One region of the Clostridium sp. BJN0013 genome, then DNA from elsewhere that is predicted to be linked to it. Evidence: riboswitches for the same ligand, from Rfam matches in the RefSeq annotation. Region 1 holds a riboswitch; each other region holds the start of a gene.

Region 1 (3,217 bases):
AGCCATAAACTCACTTAATAAATGTATTGAAATGGGTGAATCTCCAATCGAAATAAGAGAATTAATTGGAGTAGGATCTTATAGAACTTATTATACACTATGCAATGTATACTTTGATCTTAGAGATTATGATAAGGCTTTATATTATTGTGATAAAACATTAAAAGTAAATCCTAAATATATTAAAGCATTTTCTAAATTTCCCCAAATAATGGGCATTAAAAAATTTTCTATAGGTGAAATGAAATCCAAGCTTGACAGCTATCTTGACGTAAATACAGATGAAGAGGTGTATTTGTTTTTATCGGATGTATTTTACAGCCAAAATAGATTTGGTATATCCTATGATTATGCTGAAAAAGCGGAGAAAGTGTGTAAAGATAATTATTATACATCTAAAATATACTATTATAAAGGAGTTTGTTTATTTTATCAGAAAAAGTTTAATGAGGCTTATGAATCATTTCAGAAGATTACAGAATATGATTTTATCGATAAAGCTTTTTATTATAGTATGCTTTGCATTACATTTGGAAATAATATTTCAACTAAAAATCTATTAGTTGATAATTCCAAAGGTATTCATAACGATAGAAAGTATTTAGTATATATGAAATTTGAGGATTTACTTGAAGAAAAGAAGTGTACACCTCTGGCTGAAGATAAAGAATCTTCCACAGAATTTTCAGAAGCTATATTTAATTTGTTGGCTATATTATTAAAAATAAATTATTTTGATGAATTTGAGAAAGGACTTCAGCTGTTAAATTTAATTGAAGATGACAATGTACTTTTGTATCTTGCAAAATTGTATTATAAAAATGGATATATGAATCTGGCTTATGATGAATTTTTAAGAACTATAAAAATATATGATAAAATTGATGTGGAAGGACTCGAAATGATGAAACAATCATTGCAATTTAAGTTGAAGCTGTGAAATTCCTCCGTCATCTTTTAGCTGGGATATGTACAATGTAACCATTGACATTATGGGATTAAATTGATATAATTAAATCCGTAAATTGAATATGAATCTTGAACTTATCAAGAGAGGTGGAGGGAACAGGCCCATTGAAGCCCGGCAACCAATACGTTGTATAATGGTGCCAAGTCCTGCAGCGAAGGCTGAAAGATGAGAGAAATGTTATGGATGTTAAATCTGAGGTTTTCCTCAGATTTTTTAGTGCTGTATAATTTTATCCCAACGCTGGAATTAGCTAATACTCCCATCCTTTTCAAAGTGGGAGATAAGTACTGCTATGCGTCTGGATAAGTTATTCTAAGGTTCAGATGGAGAAAAGCATTTTTCTATAGCAAACTCCAATTGAACCTCTGAATTACTTGATTTATGGAGGGAAGGTGAATATTATTGATAAATATTAATAATGTTGGTAAGAGTTTTGATAATAAAGTTGTAATTAAAAATATAAACCTTAATATAAAAAAAGGTGAAATATTTGGAATAGTAGGACAGAGCGGAGCGGGGAAATCTACACTGCTCAGATGTTTAAATGGCCTTGAAACCTATGATACTGGAAGTATAAAGATAATGGACAAAGAGGTAAAAGATTTAAAAGGAAAAGAAATAAGAGTTTTTAGGAAAAATTTAGGTATGATATTTCAAAATTTCAATTTACTAAATAGGAAAAGTGTATATGATAATATATCACTTCCTCTGGAGGTATGGGGATATGATAAAAAGAAAATAAAAGCTAGAGTAGGGGAATTATTAAAATTAGTAGCACTTGAGGATAAGGCCGAGAGCATGCCAAGGCAATTAAGTGGAGGGCAAAAACAAAGAGTGGCTATTGCAAGAGCACTTGCTTTAAATCCCAGTATATTACTCTGCGATGAAGCTACTTCAGCCTTAGATCCTAATACTACCAAATCTATACTTGAACTCTTAAAGAAAATAAATAAGGAATTTGAACTAACCATAGTAGTAGTAACACATCAAATGGAAGTGATAAAAGAAATATGTAACAAGGTGGCAATTATTGACAGCGGGGAGATAAAGGTAGAAGGAGATGTGGAAGAAGTATTCCTAAGGCCAGGCGAATATTTGAAAAAATTGTTGGGAAGTGAAAATTTATTGCCGGAAAAAGGAATGAACATAAGAATATTTTTCCCAAAGGAAATAAGTCAGGATAATTTAATAACTTCTATGGCTATAGATTTAAATATAAAATTTTCCATAGTATGGGGAAAACTTGAGAGATTTCGAGATAATGTACTGGGAAGCCTAGTGATAAATATAAACCAAGAAGATAAGGAACAAATATGTAATTATCTTTCTTCAAAAAATGTAACATGGGAGGTGGAATAGTATGAGTTTTAGTGAAATATTTAAGCAGGTACTATTTCCTGCTGTAGGAGAAACATTTTATATGGTAATAGTTTCTACAGTATTTGCCGTAATTATAGGGTTTATACCTGCAGTTTTATTAATAATAACGCAGCCAGGGGGGCTTAGACCTAATAAAGCAGTTTATAAAGTTTTAGATGTAGTGGTAAATTTGCTTAGATCCTTTCCATTTATAATACTTATGATAGCCATCTTTCCTTTTACAAAGTTTATAGTGGGAAAAGCTATAGGTACTACAGCAGCGATAGTTCCACTTACTATAGCTGCAGCACCTTTTGCAGCAAGGGTAATTGAATCCTCTTTTAAAGAAGTGGATCCTGGAGTAATAGAGGCATCTAAATCTTTTGGGGCAAGTAATACTCAGATAATATTTAAAGTTATGCTAAAAGAAGCTCTTCCATCTATAGTACTTGGAATAACACTTACAGTTATAAGTGTAGTAGGATATTCTGCTATGGCAGGTACAGTAGGGGGAGGTGGACTTGGAAATGTAGCGGTAAATTACGGATACTACAGATTCCAGACTGACATAATGGTATATACAGTAATAATACTTGTAATAATTGTCCAACTGCTTCAAACTATTGGAGATATAATATATAAAAAACTTAATAGATAAAAATATATAAGGCGTGAGTAAATTAAACTATAGTTTTACTCATGCCTTAATTTTTAAAAATTAATTGAACTTATGTAATCAAATTCATACTAATATACAAATACCATTTTACCAACTCTTAAAGCAATGGGTTTTGACCAGAGCCAGGTATTTGTTGTACTATCATCAAAGTAATATAATGCACCATTTGTTGGATCGGAACCATAGAGTGCTTCATAAGCAGCATTTTT
Region 2 (3,217 bases), 1.7 Mb from region 1:
GTACAGTAGTTGAAAAGTTAGCTCTGTCTACAAATTCATCATTTAATTGCACAGAAACCATATCTGGCATTTCCACATTTCCAATTTTTAAAAGTTCTGTTACTGTTAATCCATTATTTATTTCTTTAGGATCTCCATTTATTTTTATGTTCATGACGTCCTCCTTGTTATTTTGATATTAAATAGCATAAGAAAATTTACACCATTTAATGTTTTAACCGTTTTGGTAAAAAGAAAACATAAATTTATAACTAAAATAAAAACCTTCTTGCTATGAGTTACAAGAAAGTCTTTCATTCAAGTTTCTCATCTGTCAAGCAAATACATGCCTGCTGGAATTAGCACCAATGAAAACAATCAGGTTGCCGGGTATCACAGGGCCAGTCCCTCTACCTCTCTTGATAAGAATTTAATATTTAATTATTTAAATACTAACATACTTAAATTAATCCTGTCAATAATATATTTTTCACTGTTATGCTATTGACATAGCTCCAGGTTTCAGTTTATTATAGGGGTAAGTTTTTTGTATTTGATTTTTAAAGGTATGATAATTATGGTGGACAATTATAAATTATTTAAAGATTTAAACCCGGATGAAAAAAACATATTTAATTTAATTCAGAAAGATGGAGCCATGACTAAGAATGAAATCCTGCTTAAAACAGGAATGAAGTTGACTTCATTAAATCGTATTATGGGTCCTCTTGAAGAAAAACGTATTATAGTACAGAAATGTATAGGAGAATCTACAGGAGGTAGAAAACCTATTCTATATGATATAAACTTATGTAGATTTTATATTGTAGGGATAGATATATCTAAAACTCATGCACAAGTTTCCATAGTAAATTTAAGAATGGAGATTTTTTATAAGAAGAGTTTTTATGTTAATTCTTCCGATTCATATAATGAAGTTGTAGAAAAAATTGTGAGAATTATAAGTGATGCTTACGTAGAGTTAAATTTAGAGTTTATTGATCTTATTGGAGTAGGACTTGGAATTGAAACAGATATCTGGAATGATGTGAATATAGACGAAATACTTGAAAAAAAATTGGAATGTAATGTAGTTAGTGAAAATGGTGCAAATTCAGCTGTTATTGCAGAGTATTTATATGGCAGTGGAAAACAATTTAAAAATCTAGCTTATTTTAATTGTGGATTGAGAATAAGAGAAGGGACAATTTTACAAGATAGAATTATAAAAACAGCAGATGATAATGAATATGCTTTTGAGCATATGGTTATCAATACAAATCAAGATGTTGATTTTGATAAGGTATGCCTTTCAGTTCAAAAAAACAATGAACTGTCTGAAAAGATAATTTTTGATGTTGCCTCTAAATTGGGGAAAAGTATAGAATTTTATAGTGATTTATTGGATTTGAATTGTGTTATATTAAGTGGACCTTTAATTAATTCGGATCTGTTTTATGAAACATGTGTAAGATATGTTCCTGAAAAGGTTATTTTCAAAAGAGATGGATATTTTAAAGAGGATGCAATTTCAATAGGGGCTGCGGCTTTACTTTTGGAAAGATGTATTGACAGTAAAATATAATGAAAATAAAGAGATAAATTAGTAATAAATAAAAATTTTATGTTGACAAAGCATTTTAAAAGTTATATTATGTACGTAAATTAAAAATGAATTAAATAACTTCTTATCAAGAGAGGTGGAGGGACTGGCCCTGTGATGCCCGGCAACCTAAATGATTTTTTTCATTCAATGGTGCTAATTCCAGCAGGTATATCCTGAAAGATGAGAGACAAGAGGATACAACCTCCTGTGGTTTCTCCACAGGAAGTTTTTTTTTGTCTATATGAAAACCACCTGCTATGCAGGTGTGTTCAGAATAGCTTAAGCGGTGAACAAAAAACCTCACTTTGATAAAATAGAAGAGGTCTCGTCAACCAAATCTATAATCAAAGGAGGTTTGCCCTAAATGGACAGTAATAGTTTATCACATACTAAATGGAGATGTAAATATCATGTAGTATTTTCACCCAAATATAGAAGAAAAGAAATATATGGAGAAAAAAGAAAAGAGATAGGAAAAATATTAAGGAAACTTTGTGAATGGAAAGGTGTAGAAATAATAGAGGCGAATGCATGTGAAGATCATATACATATGCTTTTATCGATACCACCAAAGACAAGTGTTTCAAGTTTTATGGGATTCTTGAAGGGAAAAAGTAGTCTAATGATATTTGAGAGATTTTCAAATTTAAAATATAAATATGGAAATAGGCACTTTTGGTGCAGAGGATTCTATGTAGACACAGTTGGAAAAAATAAAAAAGCAATAGAAGAATATATAAGAAATCAACAGAAAGAAGATATGATCGCCGACCAAGTAAGTATGAAGGAATACATGGACCCTTTTAAGGGTAGCAAGTAACATAAATTGCGGCTGGCGAGATCTTTAAGATGCCTTGAGGCATAATGCTGGTAATGTGCCCTTATAGGGCTTAGGAAAAACCACCAGCTAAGCTGGTGGATATTTATTTGGACTGACTAGAAAACTAGAGATCAAATTTAATTTATTGTAAGTGTTTGTATGCTTGTAATAAGTTAAATTTGATCTCTAATTTTATAAACTTATTTCCAATTTGAAAATAAGTTTTAATTATGAAAGATATGAATACAGTAAAGTAAATAATGAAAATTGACTTAGGAACAGTTAAACAGATTTTATACTTTAAATATGATATGAATTGGGTGGAAAGGAGATAATAATATGCCAAATGTAATTTTATCACCTCAAGAAGAAAAAATACAAGATGAAGCAAAGGGAAAAGTTAATAAGTATGCCGATAAGAGGGTATTTAAGATTTTAAAAGGATTTGAAAGAAGTAAACCTCGTATTGATATTGAAAGAGCAAAATATTTTACCGAGTCATTTAAACAGACGGAAGGTCAACCGCTTATTTTAAGATGGTCAAAAGCATTGAAACACATTGCAGAAAATATAACTGTATATATTGACAATGCTCAGCTTATTGTTGGTAGAGCAGGGTATCAAGGAAGATATGGGCTTTTATATCCAGAACTTGACGGAGATTTTTTAGATCTTGCAATAAGGGAATTACCTAATAGAGTACAGTCGCCTTTTAATATTTCTAAAGAAGATACTGAAGTTGTAATAGAAGATATTGCACCTTATTGGAAAGGAAAAACTTTTCATGAAGATTTAGCGAAAACTCTTCCTGA
Region 3 (3,217 bases), 1.7 Mb from region 1:
TATGAATTTGTGCATCTGACAGGCCTTTTTCCTTCATTAATGGTAGAATTTTAGTTGGTATATGAATATAACCTGGACCACCAGTATAAGTCATACAATCGTTAGTGCAGAAATCGTGAGAAACCAGTATCTGGCCCAAATGACCATGTTCAATCAGTTCCTTGATTTGGTCTACACGTTGAACGTCTGTTGTTATCTTACAACCAGACCTTTTAAACACCGTGTCAGAAACTCCTAAACTATCAAACTGTATATGGCAGCCCAAATCAGCAAATTTTAATCTTGCTTCATTAGAAAAAGCAAATTCCATATGACCTAGAATAATTCGTTCTGGGTCAGCACCAGCTTCTGTTAATATTATTAAAATCTCAAATGGTGCATCAGGATGAAAAGCAGAATGAATACTTATTGGTACTCCAGTTTCCTTTTGAGCAATTGCTGCTGCTTTAAGAGATTTTATCTCATTTTCCGTGATTGGCCAGGAACAACCAATTTCTCCAATGATGCCTGCCCTAATTCCAGTATCATCGAAACCCTTTGTAATGTCATTAATATACTCATTGGCAATATCTTCTATAGTCTTGTTATTCATGTCCCTTGGCAATGTGGGTTCAATATAATAAGCCGTACCCATAACAATGTTGATTCCTGTCTCTTTAGCAATACGTACCAACACCTGGGTATCAAAACGAATATGACGAGGTGTCACGTCAACAATGGTATTGCCGCCAGCTTTTTTGAATAAAATGGCTTCATGGATTGCATCGTCTACATTTGTTTTCTTCATATTCCTAGCTATTTTTCTGAATAGAAGAGTAACAAACTTTGGAACTAATATAGACATATCCATCAAAAGATGCTCATGTGTAATAGTAAATCCCAATTTATTGCTGTCTACTAGACCTAATACTGTTTGAACTTTTCCCTGTACAGATTTATTATCCATTTTATTATCCTCCAAATCAATATTGAGATTCCAGGCGTATCTCTCATGACTTAGTTATATCAATATAAAGTGTAAAAAAGCAAGAAAAATTTTTAAAAAACATATAAACTTTGTGTAAATTAAACAATTATATATGAGGTTGATAAATGATTGAAATCTACAAAAAAAATTTTAAATTATAAAAAATTAGCTATTGACAAAAGAACTAAAAAATTGTATAGTACTATCAACAAGTAAAAATACACATTATGTTAGTTAAAATTTAATATAAAATTTCTTATCAAGAGAGGCGGAGGGACTGGCCCTATGATGCCCGGCAACCTGGATGTTATTTATTCAATGGTGCTAATTCCTGCGGGGTAACCTGAAAGATGAGACATTAAGAAAGAGTTAAACTTCTTACATTTCATCTGTAAGAAGTTTTTTATTGTATAATATTAATTTCGATACCTTAGTTGACCAGACACACTGGAGACTAAGTAAACTGAATTTTATTCGGTTTACTTAGTCTTTTTTTATATTTAAGTTATGCAGAGAGGAGATAAATAAAATATGAGCATAGATTTTGCAAGAAGTATAGAAGAGAGGACATTAACCCATCCCTGTTACAACTGTATTGCCCATAAATATGCAAGAATGCATATCCCTGTAGCACCAAAGTGTAATATAAGCTGTAACTTTTGCAATAGAAAATATGATTGTGTGAATGAAACTAGACCAGGGGTTACCAGTGAAGTTTTAACTCCTGAGGAAGCTAGAGATAAATTTAATATAGTAAAAGAAAAAGTGAAAAATTTGACTGTAGTGGGTATAGCAGGTCCAGGAGATCCACTGGCAAATTTTGAAGAAACTAAAAAGTCTATAGAGTTAATAAAAAAGGAATCACCAAATATTACATTTTGTCTTTCTACCAATGGATTGATGTTGCCTTTTTATGCAGATGAAATAATAAGACTGGGGGTCACTCATGTCACTATAACTATAAATGCAGTGGATCCTAAAATAAGTGGCAAAATATATAAATATGTTAATTATCTAGGAAGTGTTCTTGAAGGAGAAGAGGCAGGGAATGTATTGTTAAATAATCAATTATCAGGTCTTAGATATATTACTCAAAAAGGTATAATATGCAAGGTAAATATTGTTATGATAAAAGGAATTAATAGCAATCATATTCCAGAAGTAGTTAAAAAAGTTAAAGAGTGTGGAGCATACATGACAAACATTATGCCTCTTATACCTGTTAAGGGTAGTGTATTTGAGAATATGCCTACTGTAAGTGATTTGGAGTTAAACCATATGAGAAAAAAATGCGAACTGGATTTAAAGCAGATGTATCATTGCAAACAATGTAGGGCAGATGCAATAGGAACTTTAGACAAGGATATATCTAGTGAATTTAGAAATGATACTGAACATGATTTTAAAGGGAAAAATATAGTTAAGCTTAACAGTAAAGAAAAAATTTATAAGAAGAGTAAATATAGATTTGCAGTTGCAACTAAGTCCGGTGTAAATGTAGATGCACATTTTGGACATGTGTCACAATTCTATATATATGATGTAATAAACGGGAAAATTGAACTTAAAGAAAAAAGGATCATAAACAAATACTGCAGTGGTATAAGTGAATGTGATGGCCATGATAATAAGATATCAAATATCTTAAAAAGCATAGAGGATTGCAATGCAGTACTTGTATTGAGGATAGGTTTTGAACCTTTGACCATGCTGCATGAGAAGGGAATAAAAGTATTTCAAATGTATTTTAGTATAGAACAGAGTATAAAAAAAGCCATAGAATTACTTGAAAAAGATTCATAAATATTCAAGTACAAAGGGGAATGGTAAATATGAATATAAAAAATATGACAAAAAATATAAAAATTTCAAATAGCAAGGGCAGTTTTAATGAATTGGTAATTAAAATTTTAAGAAAAAGTTTAGCCATTGTATTGTTTCTGGTTTTTTGGCAGATAGCCCCCATAGTAGGTATAGCTGATCACCAATTTATACCTACTTTTTCAGAAACCATTAGTACAATTTGGGATCTTATATTGAAAAATGAAATGATAGTACATGTTAAAGTAAGTCTTATGAGAGCCATAATAGGGTTCATGCTGGCAGCAGTTATAGCACTACCATTAGGCTTCTTACTTGGGGGAGGATTTAAAAAGGTTGAGGAATTTTTAGATCCCCTACTTCAAATTTTAGCTCAGGTGAATCCTTTTTCATTACTTCCAGTTTTTATTTTACTTTTTGGAATTGGAG

The links. Region 1 has a riboswitch for S-adenosylmethionine ahead of AB3K27_RS17960 (methionine ABC transporter ATP-binding protein). Riboswitches for the same ligand answer to the same signal wherever they lie in the genome.
Region 2: another riboswitch for S-adenosylmethionine. It lies ahead of tnpA (IS200/IS605 family transposase); the one in region 1 lies ahead of AB3K27_RS17960 (methionine ABC transporter ATP-binding protein).
Region 3: another riboswitch for S-adenosylmethionine. It lies ahead of nifB (nitrogenase cofactor biosynthesis protein NifB); the one in region 1 lies ahead of AB3K27_RS17960 (methionine ABC transporter ATP-binding protein).

What each region holds. Positions count from the first base shown of each region.
Region 1 is NZ_CP162495.1:3,462,655-3,465,871, reverse strand. It holds gene AB3K27_RS17965 (glycosyltransferase) at 1-940, shown strand, start outside; SAM riboswitch class I at 1,042-1,142, shown strand; gene AB3K27_RS17960 (methionine ABC transporter ATP-binding protein) at 1,373-2,329, shown strand; gene AB3K27_RS17955 (methionine ABC transporter permease) at 2,331-2,987, shown strand; gene AB3K27_RS17950 (cell wall hydrolase) at 3,077-3,217, opposite strand, start outside.
Region 2 is NZ_CP162495.1:1,742,380-1,745,596, forward strand. It holds gene thiS (sulfur carrier protein ThiS) at 1-154, opposite strand, end outside; SAM riboswitch class I at 304-408, opposite strand; gene AB3K27_RS09150 (ROK family transcriptional regulator) at 527-1,564, shown strand; SAM riboswitch class I at 1,665-1,772, shown strand; gene tnpA (IS200/IS605 family transposase) at 1,950-2,405, shown strand; gene AB3K27_RS09160 (pyruvate formate lyase family protein) at 2,745-3,217, shown strand, end outside.
Region 3 is NZ_CP162495.1:1,079,035-1,082,251, forward strand. It holds gene AB3K27_RS05735 (hypothetical protein) at 1-946, opposite strand, end outside; SAM riboswitch class I at 1,221-1,324, shown strand; gene nifB (nitrogenase cofactor biosynthesis protein NifB) at 1,499-2,770, shown strand; gene AB3K27_RS05745 (ABC transporter permease) at 2,800-3,217, shown strand, end outside.